Regions from separate parts of the Nocardia sp. NPDC001965 genome, predicted to be linked through region 1. Evidence: predicted binding sites of a transcription regulator. Region 1 holds the regulator's gene; the other holds the start of a gene.
What was found. Region 1 encodes HspR, which represses chaperone genes until heat shock. Its sites were predicted from a motif close to ANNTGAGTNNNNNNNACTCANNT; they were not measured.
Positions count from the first base shown of each region.

Region 1 (7,258 bases):
CGTCGTCGGCCACCGGCACGTCCTCGAAGACCTGGCCATCGTCCGGCTCCAGTCCGACGACCCGATTCCCTACCTGGCCGGCCAGTACGTCCCCATCTCCGTGCCGCAGCGGCCCCGGATGTGGCGCTACCTCTCGCCCGCCATCCCGTCGAACCCCTACGGCGAGATCGAATTCCACGTCCGCAAGGTGCGCGGCGGCTGGGTGAGCCCGTCGATCGTGAACGAGACCAAGGTCGGCGACCGCTGGCTCATCGGCGGACCGCTCGGCGGCCTGCAGGTGGACCAGGACAGCGGCCGGGATGTGCTGATGATCGGGTCGGGCACCGGTGTCGCGCCGTTGCGCGCCCAGCTGATCGAGATGGGCCGCCGCGGTATCAACCCCCGGGTGCACTTCTTCATCGGCGGGGTGTACCCGTGCGATCTGTACGACGTGGAGAACATGTGGCAGCTCTCGCAGAGCAACCCGTGGCTCACCATCGTCCCGGTGTGCGAGCACAAGACGAACCCGTGGTGGTATCCGCATCCCACCGAGGACGCGCCCTACGGGATGCACCGGCGCCTGGTCGGCAACCTCGGCGCCGTGGTGGCCAGTTTCGGGGCATGGGAGGATCGGCAGATCCAGATCGCCGGTTCGGCGAAGATGATCGCCGATACCCGGCGTGCACTGCTCGCGGTCGGCACCCCGGAGGAGATCATCAGCACCGATCCGGTCTGATCGGTATCGCATATCGAGCACCGGACGGGTCGCCGTCCGGCCCGGCCCGTCAGGTGAGTGAGGTATGACCAACGACCCGAGCGCGTCCCCCGGCCATCCGTCCCAGCGGGACTACTGGCTGGCCGATGTCGTCGAACACCACCGGCTGCGCCACGATATGGCCGTGGTCCGGTTGATCGGCGAATACGTGCCGTTCCTCGCCGGACAGTCCGTGCAGGTCGAGGTCCCGCAGTTCCCGGGGATGCGGCGCCGGTTCTCCCCCGCGTTACCGCCCTCGCTGGACGGCAAACTCGAATTCCATGTCCGCACGGTCGCGGGTGGCTGGTGCAGCGCCGGGATCGTCGCCGATACCGCGGCCGGAGATCGCTGGAAGCTCTCGGCACCCGAAGGCATGTTCACCGTGGACCCCGACGGCGACGAGGTGGTGATGATCGCCGGCGGTACCGGTCTGGCCCCGCTGCGCGCCCAGATCCTGGAACTGGCCCGGCATCCGGACCCACCCACCACCTATCTGTTCTTCGGCGGTTCCGCGCCGCGCGACCTGTACGCCGCCGATATGCTCGTGCTGCTGGCCGCCGACCTGCCCTGGCTCACCGTGGTACCGGTGGTGGAGCGGCTCGACGACCCGTCCTGGCCCGATAAATGGTACGAAAGCCACCGGGTGGATATAGGTTTCGACGACGACGACCTGTTACAGGGCACCCTCGCCGAAGTGGTCGGCTCCTACGGTTCGTTCAACCGGCACCAGGTCCTGGTCTGCGGATCACCCGCGATGACCAGGTCCACGGTGGAACGTCTACTCGACGCCGGCACCCCGGCCGAGCGGATCCAGTTCGAAGGAGCCTGAACCCGCGCCGATCGACAGACCCGGAGCCGAGCGACCCGCGGTCGCGACCCCGGAGCGGCACCATCAGCATGGCCGGAGACGAACGACGCGTGACCGCAACCCCGAATGCGGCCGTCGAAGCAACCGGGTTCACATGACCCGACCGCCACGCCGGAGGCGGCCCGATCGACACGTCGGGGTCCCGTAATCCCGACCGCAGCGCCGAACAGCCCACCTCAGTGGCGGGGCCCGCCCCGGTTCTGGAGCGACAGAGCGAAGGAGCGCAGCGACTGAGCGCCGGAGTGAAGAACCGGGGTCACGAGGGCCCCGCCTGCGACGCCGGAGGCGGCGCAATAAACACAGCCGTCAATACTTCCGCCGGTTCCGTGGCTGCCATACCACCAGCGCGGTATTGCGCTGCGGTGGAATCAGTTCCGGCCGGTAATCCGGCCGGGCCCGTTCCCGTTCCAGCTCCGCGGACAGGTCCAGCACTCGCTGCTGGAGTTCGGTGACCTGATTGGTGAGCTCGATGATCCGTTTGATCCCGGCGAGATTGACGCCCTCGTCCTGGGAGAGCCGCTGCACCTCGCGCAGCAGTTCGACATCCCGTTCCGAATAGCGCCGGCCGCCGCCGGACGTGCGCTGCGGTGTCACCAGGCCCAGCCGGTCGTAGGTGCGCAGGGTCTGCGCATGCATACCGGCCAGCTGAGCCGCCACCGAGATCACGAAATATTCAGTGCTCGATTGGCGCGCGGACTTCGCCTCGGGTGGTCGTTTCGGCTCCATTACGCACCTGCCCATCCCGCTCTCGGATCGAAGCCGCTGGCCTTCTCCGCCTCCTGCAGCGCGCGCAGCGCTGTCACGGCGTCGTCGTCCAGCTTCGGCGGCACGGCGACCTTCACGGTGACCAGCAGATCACCGGCTCCGCCACCACGTTTGGGAACTCCGCGGCCGCGCACCCGCAGGATGCGGCCGTCCGCGGTACCCGGCGGCACCTTCACACCGACCCGGCCCTCCAGAGTGGGCACCGATACGGTCGTACCGAGCACCAACTCACTGTAGCTGACCGGAAGTGCCAGAGTGAGGTCGTCGCCGGCCCGGCCGAAGACCTTGTCCTGGCTCACGTGCACCGTGACGAACAGATCGCCCGAGGGCGCGCCCCGCAGCCCTGCTTCGCCCTGTCCGGCGAGCCGGATCCGTTGCCCGTCCGCGATACCCGGTGGGATCCGGACGTTGATGGTGCGGGTGCGGTTCTGGATACCGCTGCCGTGGCAGTCCACGCACGGGTCGTCGATGATCGAGCCGGAGCCGCGGCACTCGTCGCACGGTTCGCTGAATCCGAACGCGCCCTGATTACGGCTCACCACACCGCTGCCGTTGCAGATCGGGCAGACCCGCGGGCTGGTCCCGGGTTTGGCACCGCTGCCGTGACAGGTGGTACACGGTGACGGGCTGGTCAGGTACAGGGGCACCGTGACGCCCTTGGCCGCCTCGCGGAACCCGAGCGTCGTCTCGGCCTCCACATCGGCGCCCCGCCGGGGGCGGCTGCCAGTGCGGGTGGCACCGCCGCCCCGGTTGAACAGGCCACCGAACAGGTCACCGAGGCCGCCGTCGGCACCGCCGGCACCGGCCTGGCCGAAGATATCGCCCAGATCGAAGCTCTGGGAGAATCCGCCGCCTGCTCCCGGGGTGAAGCCGCCACCCCGGCCGTACCCGCCGCCGGAGAACAGGCGTCGGGTCTCGTCGTACTCGGCGCGTTTGGCCGGGTCGGACAGGATGGTGTGCGCCTCGCTGACCGCCTTGAACCGCTCCTCGGCCTTGGCATCGCCGGGGTTGGCGTCGGGATGAAGATCACGGGCGAGCTTGCGATACGCCTTCTTGATCTCTTCGGTGGAAGCGCTGGAGGAAACACCCAGCTCCTTATAGAAGTCCTTCTCGATCCACTCCCGCTGGCTCACCGGGCATCTCCTCCTCTCGGTACCGTTCCACGACCCGGGCGGGCCGCTGCGTGGTCACACTTTCCTACCGTCTCCGGGCCCGTCGCGCGTGGCGTGACGGGCGCGCGGCGCCCCCGGATGTCTCCGGGGGTACGCCGCGCGACCCGGTCCGTGGCTTTCGCCGCGGAGTCGTTACTTGTCCGAGCCGGCATCAGCATCCGATGCCTCCGCCGCAGCGGGTTCCGCCGCGGTCGCGGAACCCGGGTTCGATCCGAGATCCCCCACCCCGTCGGTCACGCCGACCAGCGCGTGCCGTAGCACCCGCTCACCGAAGCGATAACCCTTGCGCATCACCACGCCGATCACCGGATCGTGTCCGGATCCTTCGTGCTGAACCGCCTCGTGCAGGTTCGGATCGAAAGACTCGCCCTCGGAACCGAATTCCTCGAGACCCTGTTTGCGCAGCGCCTCGATCAGTTTGTCGGCCACCGAACGCAACGGCCCGGATTCCAGGTCACCGTGCGCCTTCGCGCGATCCAGATCGTCGAGGACACCGAGCAGTTCGGTGACCACGGCGGCCTTGGCGGAATCCGTCGCGGTCTTGCGATCGCGTTCGACCCGGCGCCGGTAGTTGGTGTATTCGGCCGTCAGCCGCTGCAGATCGGCGGTGCGCTCGGCGAGTTCGTCCGAGGCCCCGGCCGGAACCTCGGCGGGCGCCGTCTCGACACCGTCACCGTCGAGACCGGCCTGCGGCGCCTGGGGGGCTATGCCCTCTTCGGCCCCGGCCGGGGCGGCGCCGTTGGCCGCCCCGGCCTGATCCCGTACCTCACCGGTCTCCGGGTCGATCTTGCGCTTGTCGACGAAGCTGACCGGTTCCGCTGGCTCTCCCGAGTTACCTTTGTTTCCCGAATTCGTCACTTCTTCTCCGTGTCGACCGGCTCGTCCACGACCTCGGCGTCGACCACTTGGTCGTCGCCGGCGTCCGCGCCCGCGGCGCCGTTACCGGCGGCCCCGCCGTCCGAAGCGGCCTGGGCCTCGTAGATCGCCTGGCCCAGCGCCTGCGATTCGGTGGCCAGCTTCTCCACGGCGGCCTTCACCGCGGCGGTGTCGGTGCCCTCGAGCGCCTTCTTGGCGTCGTCGATCGCGGCCTCGACCTTGGACTTCACATCCGCCGGAACCTTGTCCTCGTTATCGGCGATGAACTTCTCGGTCTGGTGTACCAGCGACTCGGCCTGGTTGCGGGTCTCCGCTTCCTCCCGGCGCGCCTTGTCCTCGGCGGCGTGCGCCTCGGCGTCCTTGACCATCCGGTCGATCTCTTCCTTGGACAGACCGGAGCCGTCCTGGATCTTGATCGTGTTCTCTTTACCGGTGCCCTTGTCCTTGGCCGTGACGTGCACGATGCCGTTGGCGTCGATATCGAAGGTGACCTCGATCTGCGGCACCCCACGCGGGGCCGGCGGGATACCGGTCAGCTCGAAGGAGCCGAGCAGTTTGTTGTGCGCGGCGATCTCGCGCTCACCCTGGAACACCTGGATCTGCACGGACGGCTGGTTGTCGTTGGCCGTGGTGAAGGTTTCCGAACGCTTGGTCGGAATGGTGGTGTTGCGCTCGATGAGGTTGGTCATCACACCGCCCTTGGTCTCGATACCCAGCGACAGCGGGGTCACATCGAGCAGCAGGACGTCCTTGACCTCACCCTTGAGCACACCGGCCTGCAGGGCGGCGCCGACGGCGACGACCTCATCCGGGTTCACGCCCTTGTTGGGCTCCTTGCCGCCGGTCAGTTCCTTGACCAGTTCGGAGACCGCGGGCATGCGGGTGGAGCCACCGACGAGCACGACGTGGTCGATATCGGAGACCTTGATCCCGGCGTCCTTGACCACGGACTGGAACGGCGCGCGGGTGCGGTCGAGCAGGTCCGAAGTGATCTTCTGGAATTCGGCGCGGGTCAGCTGCTCGTCGAGGAACAGCGGGTTCTTGTCCGCGTCGACGGTGATGTAGGGCAGGTTGATCGAGGTGCTCTGCGAGGAGCTCAGCTCGATCTTGGCCTTCTCGGCGGCCTCACGCAGCCGCTGCATGGCCATCTTGTCTTTGGTCAGGTCGATGCCCGAGCTGGACTTGAACTTGTCGACCAGCCATTTCACGACCCGCTCGTCCCAGTCGTCACCACCGAGGTGGTTGTCACCGGAGGTCGCGCGGACCTCCACGACGCCCTCACCGATCTCCAGCAGCGAGACGTCGAAGGTACCGCCACCGAGGTCGAAGACCAGGATGGTCTGTTCCTTGTCGCCCTTGTCCAGGCCGTAGGCCAGGGCGGCGGCGGTGGGTTCGTTGACGATGCGCAGGACGTTGAGGCCGGCGATCTGGCCGGCTTCCTTGGTGGCCTGACGCTGCGCGTCCTCGAAGTAGGCGGGGACGGTGATCACCGCGTCGGTGATCTCCTCGCCCAGGTAGGACTCGGCGTCGCGCTTCAGTTTCATCAGCGTGCGCGCGCTGATCTCCTGCGAGGTGTATTTCTTGTCGTCGATCTCCACGGTCCAGTCGGTGCCGATATGGCGTTTCACCGAGCGGATCGTGCGGTCGACGTTGGTCACGGCCTGGTTCTTGGCCGGCTGACCGACCAGTACCTCGCCGTTCTTCGCGAACGCGACGACAGAGGGCGTAGTGCGCGAACCCTCGGAGTTGGCGACGACGACCGGCTCACCACCTTCGAGAACGGCGACGACCGAGTTCGTGGTCCCGAGGTCGATTCCGACCGCACGAGCCATTTGTTTCCTCCTCATTTTTCGACTGCTTGTGTCTGTCCGGGCCGGTGCCCATGGCGCGGCGTGCCGGTGGGCCCACCGCATGGACCAGCCCCAGGCAGAACATAGAGCACGGTCCCAGCAATACTGAGCGTGGTCGGCTCAATCCTGCCCCGCTTCACTGGGGCCGTCAAGTCAAACTTGAGCCAATGTCACTCAACATTGTCGATCAGCTCAACCCCCGGCTCCGGCGATCTATTCCCCACACCCTGTACACCGGGGCCGGCACCGTTCTTCCCCGCACTCACCACCACGAACCGGGTCGGTGCGACATCGTGACCCAGCCGTGCCGCCCCCGGCACCTCCACCCGGCCACACCGGGGTCCCCACACTGCGCCCATCGGCGCTATTGTCAATGCTCCGCCCATGGTGACCCGGCACCCCGCGTCGCGGGCCGGTGCCGCGTGGGTGAACCCGTACCGTGGTTTTTGGATGAGGAAGTCGAAGCGAGGATCCGAAAATGGCCACTGGGGTGGGCCTGCACATCGCCGAGTACGCGTGCACCGCGGCGGTCGTCGACGACGACGGGGATCCGCATTTCATTCTGCGTGAGCCGGTGCTGCACATGTCCGAGGAGGGCGACGCGGTACTCGGCGGCGCCGTGGCTCCGGCCGGGCACACCCATACGATCACCGGTTTCGTCGCCGCTGTCGGCGATCCGGCAGGCGTGATCGTGGACGACGGCGAGGCCTACCGCGGAGAAGATCTGCTTGCGACGGCCCTTTTCTGCCTGATCAATCTCACCGCCGATCATCTCAACGGTCCGGCCGAGTTCTATGCCACCCATCCCGCCGGATGGCCCCCCACGCAGGTCCTGGCTCTGCGCGGCGCGCTCGACTACCTGGGCCTGAAATCGGTGGCCCTGGTCGGCGAGGACGAACTCCCGCTGCCGCCCGCCGGTCGTACCCCGGCGGAGACTGCCCGGTACTTCGCCGAGAGCGCGGGCCGGGCGGCGCTGGCCGTCGTGCTCCAGACA
Region 1 covers NZ_JBSFDZ010000007.1:44,450-51,707, reverse strand. Annotated here, with positions in the region: gene ACWCPQ_RS13170 (globin domain-containing protein) at 1-715, shown strand, start outside; gene ACWCPQ_RS13165 (FAD-binding oxidoreductase) at 780-1,562, shown strand; gene ACWCPQ_RS13160 (heat shock protein transcriptional repressor HspR) at 1,908-2,327, opposite strand; gene dnaJ (molecular chaperone DnaJ) at 2,327-3,499, opposite strand; gene grpE (nucleotide exchange factor GrpE) at 3,671-4,396, opposite strand; gene dnaK (molecular chaperone DnaK) at 4,393-6,246, opposite strand; gene ACWCPQ_RS13140 (hypothetical protein) at 6,743-7,258, shown strand, end outside.

Region 2 (7,258 bases), on a different contig from region 1:
CAGATCACCGAGGCGTCACCGACCTCGATGTTCTCGCCCTTCCGGGTGACCGCGACGTTGGCGCCTTCGACCGTTGCGTGGTCACCGGCGATATCCGCGGGCGCGATCCGGCCGGGAACCACATGGTAGGTGAGGATCTTCGTCAAAGTTTCGGAATCGGTCTTCAAGCTCTCGATCGTCGCCGGAGCGACGGCGGCGAACGCCGAATCGACCGGGGCGAACACCGTGAATTCGCCGCCGTTGAGCGTATCGACCAGGTTCACCTTCGGGTTGAGCTGACCAGATACCGCCTGTACCAGGGTCTTCAGCATCGGGTTGTTCGAGGCAGCCACCGCGACCGGGTCCTGCGCCATACCGCCGACCGAACCGGCCCCGTCGGGGACCTGCGCCGCGTAGTCCGCGCAACCGGGTCCGACCAGACCGGCCGCGGGATCGCCGGCGGCCGAAGCGTTCGCCATCGGGCTGCTCGTGGCCGGAGCGGCGGAATCGCTCGATGCGTCGGTGGAACACGCCGTCGACCCCAGCAGGGCGGCAACCGAAACGACCGCCGCCGCAAGCACACCGCTTTGCATGCTCTTCATGGATTCCCATCACTTTCAGCCAGGACGACCGCTGCGGCCGCACCGCGAACATTGCCGGACGGAATTCGGGTGGGTCGGCACCGCGGATGGGCGTGGACCGGGATCGGCCGAAAGAAGGGTCGGATACGACGGGGCCGCGGCGCTCCCGAAGGAGCACCGCGGCCCGTGACCGTGGATCAGGCGCTGGCCGCCAGGGCCCGGCCGTCGAGGGCCGGTTCGCGGACCGGTTCGATGGCGTAGGCCAGGATCTCGGCGACATCGCCCACCGGACGAACGTCCAGATCGGCCAGCACATCGGCGGGGACGTCGTCCAGGTCCGGCTCGTTGCGAGCTGGAATGAACACCGTCTTCAGCCCCGCGCGCTGGGCGGCGAGCAGTTTCTGCTTCACCCCGCCGATCGGCAGCACCCGGCCGTTGAGCGTCACCTCGCCGGTCATTCCGACATCGGAGCGCACCGGCCGGCCCAGCGCCAGCGACACCAGCGCGGTGACCATGGTGACACCGGCGGACGGCCCGTCCTTCGGCACCGCCCCGGCCGGAACGTGGACGTGCAGATTTCCGTCCAGTACAGCCGATTCGATCCCGATCTCACCGAGGTGCGAGCGCACATAGGTCAGCGCGATCTGTGCCGATTCCTTCATGACGTCGCCCAGTTGACCGGTCAGCGTCAGGGCGCGCTCCCCGGCTGCGGTATTGGCCTCGATGTAGAGGACATCGCCGCCGAGACCGGTGACCGCCAGTCCGGTCGCCACACCGGGTACGGCAGTGCGTTCCGCCGAATCCGGGGTGAAACGCGGCCGTCCGAGATAGTCCTTCAGATCGCCGATATCGATGGTCAGTGCCGTCGTGGACACGGCGACCTCCGACAACCGGGTCGCGGCCTTACGCAGTGCCTTGGCGATCAGCCTTTCCAGCTGTCGCACCCCGGCTTCCCGGGTGTAGTCGGCCGCGATCTCGCGCAGCGCCGCATCGGTGACCCGGACCTCCTCGGCGGTCAGCGCGTTGCGTTCCAGCTGCCTGGGCAGCAGGAAGTCGCGGGCGATGGCGACCTTGTCGTCCTCGGTGTATCCGTCGACGGTGATCACTTCCATCCGGTCCAGCAGCGGGCCGGGGATGGTGTCCATGACGTTGGCGGTGGCCAGGAACAGCACATCGGACAGATCGAGGTCCAGATCCAGGTAGTGATCGCGGAAGGTGTGGTTCTGCGCCGGATCGAGCACCTCGAGCAGGGCCGCCGCGGGGTCACCGCGGAAATCCGAACCGACCTTGTCGACCTCGTCCAGCAGCACGACCGGATTCATCGATCCGGCTTCCTTGATCGCGCGGACGACCCGGCCGGGCATCGCGCCCACATAGGTCCGCCGATGGCCGCGGATCTCCGCTTCGTCCCGTACCCCGCCCAAGGCGACACGGACGAATTTGCGCCCGAGCGCCCGGGCCACGGATTCGCCCAGGGAGGTCTTGCCGACACCGGGCGGGCCGGCCAGGACCAGTACCGCGCCGGACCCACGACCGCCCACGACCTCCAGGCCGCGCTGTGCCCGTCGCGCCCGCACCGCCAGGTACTCGACCATCCGATCCTTCACCTCGTCCAAGCCGTGGTGATCGGCGTCCAGCACGGCCCGAGCCGCCGCCACATCGGCGGAATCCTCGGTTTTCACCTGCCACGGCAGTTCCAGCACGGTATCGAGCCAGGTCCGGATCCAGCCGCTCTCGGGACTCTGATCGCTGGACCGCTCCAGGCGACCGACCTCGCGCAACGCCGCCTCACGCACATTGTCGGGCAGTTCGGCCTGTTCGACCCGGGCGCGGTAGTCGTCGGCGCCGTCGGGTTCGTCCTCGCCCAGTTCCTTGCGGATGGCGTTGAGTTGCTGGCGCAGCAGGAATTCGCGCTGGCTCTTCTCCATGTTCTCGCGGACCTCGTCACCGATCTTCTCGGTGACCTCGGCCTCGGCGATATGGGCCCGGGTCCAGTCGATCAGCAGGTTCAGCCGCTGCGCGACATCCGGGGTCTCGAGCAGTTCGCGCTTCTGCTCATCGGTGAGATACGCGGCGTAGCCGGCGGTATCGGCGATGGCGGACGGATCGGTGAGCTGGTTGAACGCATCGACCATCTGCCACGCCTCCCGACGCTGCAGCACCGATACCACCAGTTTCTTGTACTCCTCGGCCAGTTCGCGGGTGCGGCCGTCGGCGGCGGGGACCTCGACCGGTTCGGCCTCCACCCACAGCGCCGCGCCGGGTCCGGTGACACCGTGCCCGATCTTCGCGCGCCGTTCCGCTTTGAGCACCGCGGCCGCCGCGCCGCCGCGCATCCGGCCGATCTGTTCGACGGTGGCGATCACGCCGTAGGCGGCATAACCCTCGGTGAGCCGCGGGGCCAGCAGTACGGTCCCGGTCTTCGCGGCCTGCGCTGCGTCGATCGCCGCCTGGGCGGATTCGTCCAGTTCGATCGGCACGACCATCCCGGGGAGCACGATGGGATCGGTCAGGAACAGCACCGGAAGATTCAGTGGTGTAGTCACGAACACAACCTCCAATACTTGAGCTACTCCCACTCAACTTCGTCGCATTCGGCTTTGTTCCGTCCCGGTGTTCGCCCACGGCGAAGCCGGGGCAATGCGACGGAAATCGGGGGTATCAGCCGCGTCGGAGGTGCAGGGCCAGCAGGGCCGTGTCGTCGGTGACACCGGAGCGCAAGGTGGCGAGCAACTCCTTCAGCGCGGCCACGGTGGCCGTGGCCGTGGCCGGAGCCAGCGCGCGGACGAAGTCGAGCAGGGCGCGCTCCCCGTAGAAACCGTCCGGGGTCCGGGCCTCGGTCAACCCGTCGGTATACAGCAGCAACGTATCGCCTGGGCTCAGCGTGAACGAGCGGGTGACCACGGTGGCGTCGGCGAGCGCGCCGATCAACTGCCCACCGTGGGTGTGCAGATAGTCGACGCTGCCGTCACCCCGCAGCAGCAGGGCCGGGGGATGCCCACCGGCGGCCATCGTGACCGCGGCACGCGGCCCGGCGGGATCACCGGTATCGAGGGTGAACTGGCCGTAGAGAACCGTGCAGAAGCGAACGGTGCCCGGCGGTGACGCGCGCACCATCACCGTGTTGAGGTGAGTCAGCACGGCGGCGGGGTCGGGGTCGTGGACCGGGGCGGCGCGCAGGGTGTACCGGACCAGGGACGTGAGCGTGGCGGCGACCACGCCTTTTCCGCATACGTCGCCGAGAAAGAATCCCGACGTATTCGGGGAAATGGGGAACACATCGTAGAAATCGCCGCCGACCTCGTCGGCGGAGGCGGCGTGGTAGTGGGCGGCGATATCCATCCCTGCGACCGGTTCGAGCGCCGAGGGCAGCAGGGTGCGCTGCAGCGTCACATTCAGGCGCTGTAGGCGTTCACGCTCCTGTTCGGCTTCCCGGCGGGCACGCAGCAACTCCGTTTCGTAGGCGCGGCGCTCCCGGGCGTCGAAGACCGTGCTGCGGATAAGCAGTCCGTGCCCGTCCGCTGCGGTCTTGACCGTCGAGGTGACCAGCACCGGTAAGCGCGACCCGTCGGCTGCCCGCATTTCCAGAGCGATACCGCTGATCTGACCCTGCATCCGCAGCAGCGGCGCGAAATGCGTCTCGTGGTAGAGCCGGCCACCGACGGTGAGCAGATCGCTGAAGTAGCGGCGACCCACCAGTTCCTCCCGGCGGTAACCCAGCCAGTCCAGGAGCGTGGCATTGACCTTCGCGATACGACCGTCCAGCAGTGTGGACAGGTATCCGCACGGCGCGTTCTCGTACAGGTCCTCGACATCATCCTCCAACAGCGCGCTGAATTCGGCGCGCTGCTCCGGATCCGCGGGCAGCGACCCCGGGCGATCACGATCCGGCCCTTCCGCGCGGCCCATGATCGTCACAAACCGCGCACGAAATCGGTGATCGCCGCCGCGGTCTCCTCAGGGGCGGCCAGTTGCGGGCAGTGCCCCGTCGCGGCCAGGGTCACCAACCGGCTGCCGGGGATGCTCGACCGGACGAACTCCCCCACTCCCGAGGGGGCGATCGCGTCGTTCGAACACTGGGCGACCAGCGTCGGAGCCTGCACCGCCCCGAGATCCGCGCGGTTGTCGGACAAGAAGGTGACGCGGGCGAACACCCGGGCGATCTCGGGGTCGGTGCGGCAGAAGCTGCTCTCGAGCTCCTGCGCCAGCTCGGGCTGCTGCGGATTACCCATGATCACCGGCGCCATCGCCCCGGACCACCCCAGGTAGTTGGCATCCAGCGAATCGAGCAACTCCTCGATATCGGCAACACTGAAGCCACCCCGATACCCGGTGGCCGGGTCGTCGATGAAGCAAGGGCTCGGCGCCAGCAACACCAGTCCCCGGAACAGATCCGGCTCCGCTGCGGCGGCCAGCACACCCATCATCGCCGCCACCGAATGGCCGACCAGCACCACCGGTCCCGGTCCGACCGCCCGGCACACCTGCCGGAGATCCTCCGCGTAGCCCGCCATGGTCGAATACCGTCCCGGCTCCCAGGCCGACAGATCCGACCGTCCCGACCCCACATGATCGAACCGCACCACCCGGAACTGCTCTTCCAGCAGCGGGATCACCAGCCGCCACAGGCCCTGGTCGCAGCCGAACCCGTGCGCGAGCACCACGGTCGGCCCGTCGGCACGGCCCGACACCGTCACCCGGTTCCTGCTCACTACATCGACCACCCACCCATCCTCGCACCGCGACACCGAACGCCGGGCCCGGCCGGTACCGGCAGGCCGGAAACCGAAGCCCCGTCCGGGGCGGGTCAGTGTCCGGCGAACGCCTCGGCGAGCCACCACGCACCGTTGTCGTCGGTGATCTTCGCGTCGAGGACCAGCGGGCGCGCCCGGCCCGTCCGGCCCCGGTCGTCGAGCCATCGGCGCACCGCTGCCAGGTCGCCGACCGATCGAACGGTGACGCCCGTCGCGCCGAACCCCTCGGCGACAGCGGCGATATCGGTCTCCGGGAAGGTCACCGCGCCGTGGTCGGCGTCCCCGAAGTGATGCACTTCGGCGCCGTAGGCGGAATCGTTGTAGACGATCACCACCAGCGGCAGTTCGCAGCGCACCGCCGTCTCCAGTTCGGTGATCGCCATCAGGAACCCGCCGTCGCCGGCACCCAGTACCGGCAGGCGGTCGGGCCGCGCGAATGCCGCACCGATGGCGGTGCCCAGTCCCAGCCCGATCGACTGGAACGCCTGGGTGAAACAGAATCCGTTCTCGTCGGGCACCGACAGATGCGTCGCGGGATAGCCCATGAAGTTCCCGGAGTCGATCGAGACGATACGCTGCGCGGGCAGCATCTCGTCGAGTGCGATCGTCAGTTCCCGCGGGTCGATCCGATCGCCCGCGGCGGAAGCCACCACCGGTACATCCTGCCACCGGCCGCTGCTCGCGATCCGGGATGCGACCGCGGCGGTGCGGTAACCGGTCACCTCGTCCGGGCCGGCCGACCGCAACTCCACCAGCACATCGCGGGCTGTCGTGTCACAGTCGCCGAGTACCCCGATATCCACCGGGCGGTGCGCTCCGATGGCGTCGATATCGTCGTCGACCTGCACGATCCGGGCACCCTCGCCGAGCAGCCGTCCGTGCCGGGTGGTCCACATGTTCAGCGCACAGCCCCAGCCGACGACCAGATCGGCGGCGGCGATCAACTCGGCAGTGGTGGGCGAGGAGAAGCCCCCGGAGATACCGAGCGCGAACTCGTCGTCGGCGAAGAGCCCGTTGGCGACGGCCGAGGTGGCGACCAGCGCCCCGCATGCCCCGGCCAGCGCGACGATCGCGGGTCCGGCGTGGCGGGCGCCGCGACCGGCGATGAATACCGGCTTGCGCGCAGCACGCAGCGCCTCGGCCAGTCTGCGGACCGCCTCGATACCCGGTCTCACCCGGATCGGCGGCGCGGGCAGCGCCACCGGCCCGCCCGCGGTGCAGGATGCGGCGGCGATATCGATCGCGATATTGAGGACCACCGTCCGGCGCCGAGTCGTTGCCGTCCGGAACGCCCGGGTCACATCGGCGACCGCGGTCTGCGCCGAGTACACGCGCTCGCTCACCGCGCCCACGGCCCGGACCAGTGCGTCCTGGTCGATCCGGAAATTGGACCGGAGGGCCGCGGCCGGGCTGTCCGCGGTGAGCACGATCATCGGCGTCCGGCTCTTGGCGGCCTCACCGATCCCGGTCATGGCGTTGGTCAGCCCGCAGCCCTGATGCACCGAGACCAACCCGGTCCGGCCCGACATCCGCGTGTAGGCATCGGCCATACTCGCGGCGCCGCCTTCGTGCCGAGCGGCCGTGAACGGGACCCCGGCCCGGCGCAGCGCGTTGGTCATCACGAAATTGCCGCTGCCCACGACCCCGAAACAGTGCCCGGCACCCAGATCGGCCAGCACCCCGCCGACCACATCGGCGACTGTCGGGCCGTGGACCACATGTTCGGTTCCCGCGGGCAGCGGGGGGTTCGCCGATCCCGCGGCGGTCATGCGCCCGCGCTGCCGCGATCGAGCACCGCCAGCACCCGCGACGGGCTACCCGTGCCGCCCACGATCGGTAGCGGGCTCACCACCAGCATCGCGCCCACCGCGGGCAGGCGGCCGAGGTTGCGCAGCGAGGTGAGACCGTATTTGTCGTTCCCGAGAAAGTAGTGGTGGACCGGGA
Region 2 covers NZ_JBSFDZ010000006.1:202,085-209,342, reverse strand. Annotated here, with positions in the region: gene ACWCPQ_RS12590 (fasciclin domain-containing protein) at 1-581, opposite strand, end outside; gene lon (endopeptidase La) at 758-3,046, opposite strand; gene ACWCPQ_RS12580 (PP2C family protein-serine/threonine phosphatase) at 3,222-4,472, opposite strand; gene ACWCPQ_RS12575 (alpha/beta fold hydrolase) at 4,475-5,284, opposite strand; gene ACWCPQ_RS12570 (thiamine pyrophosphate-binding protein) at 5,368-7,083, opposite strand; gene ACWCPQ_RS12565 (cyclase family protein) at 7,080-7,258, opposite strand, start outside.
Region 2: the regulator HspR is predicted to act here: its motif matches at 3,123-3,145, upstream of lon (endopeptidase La).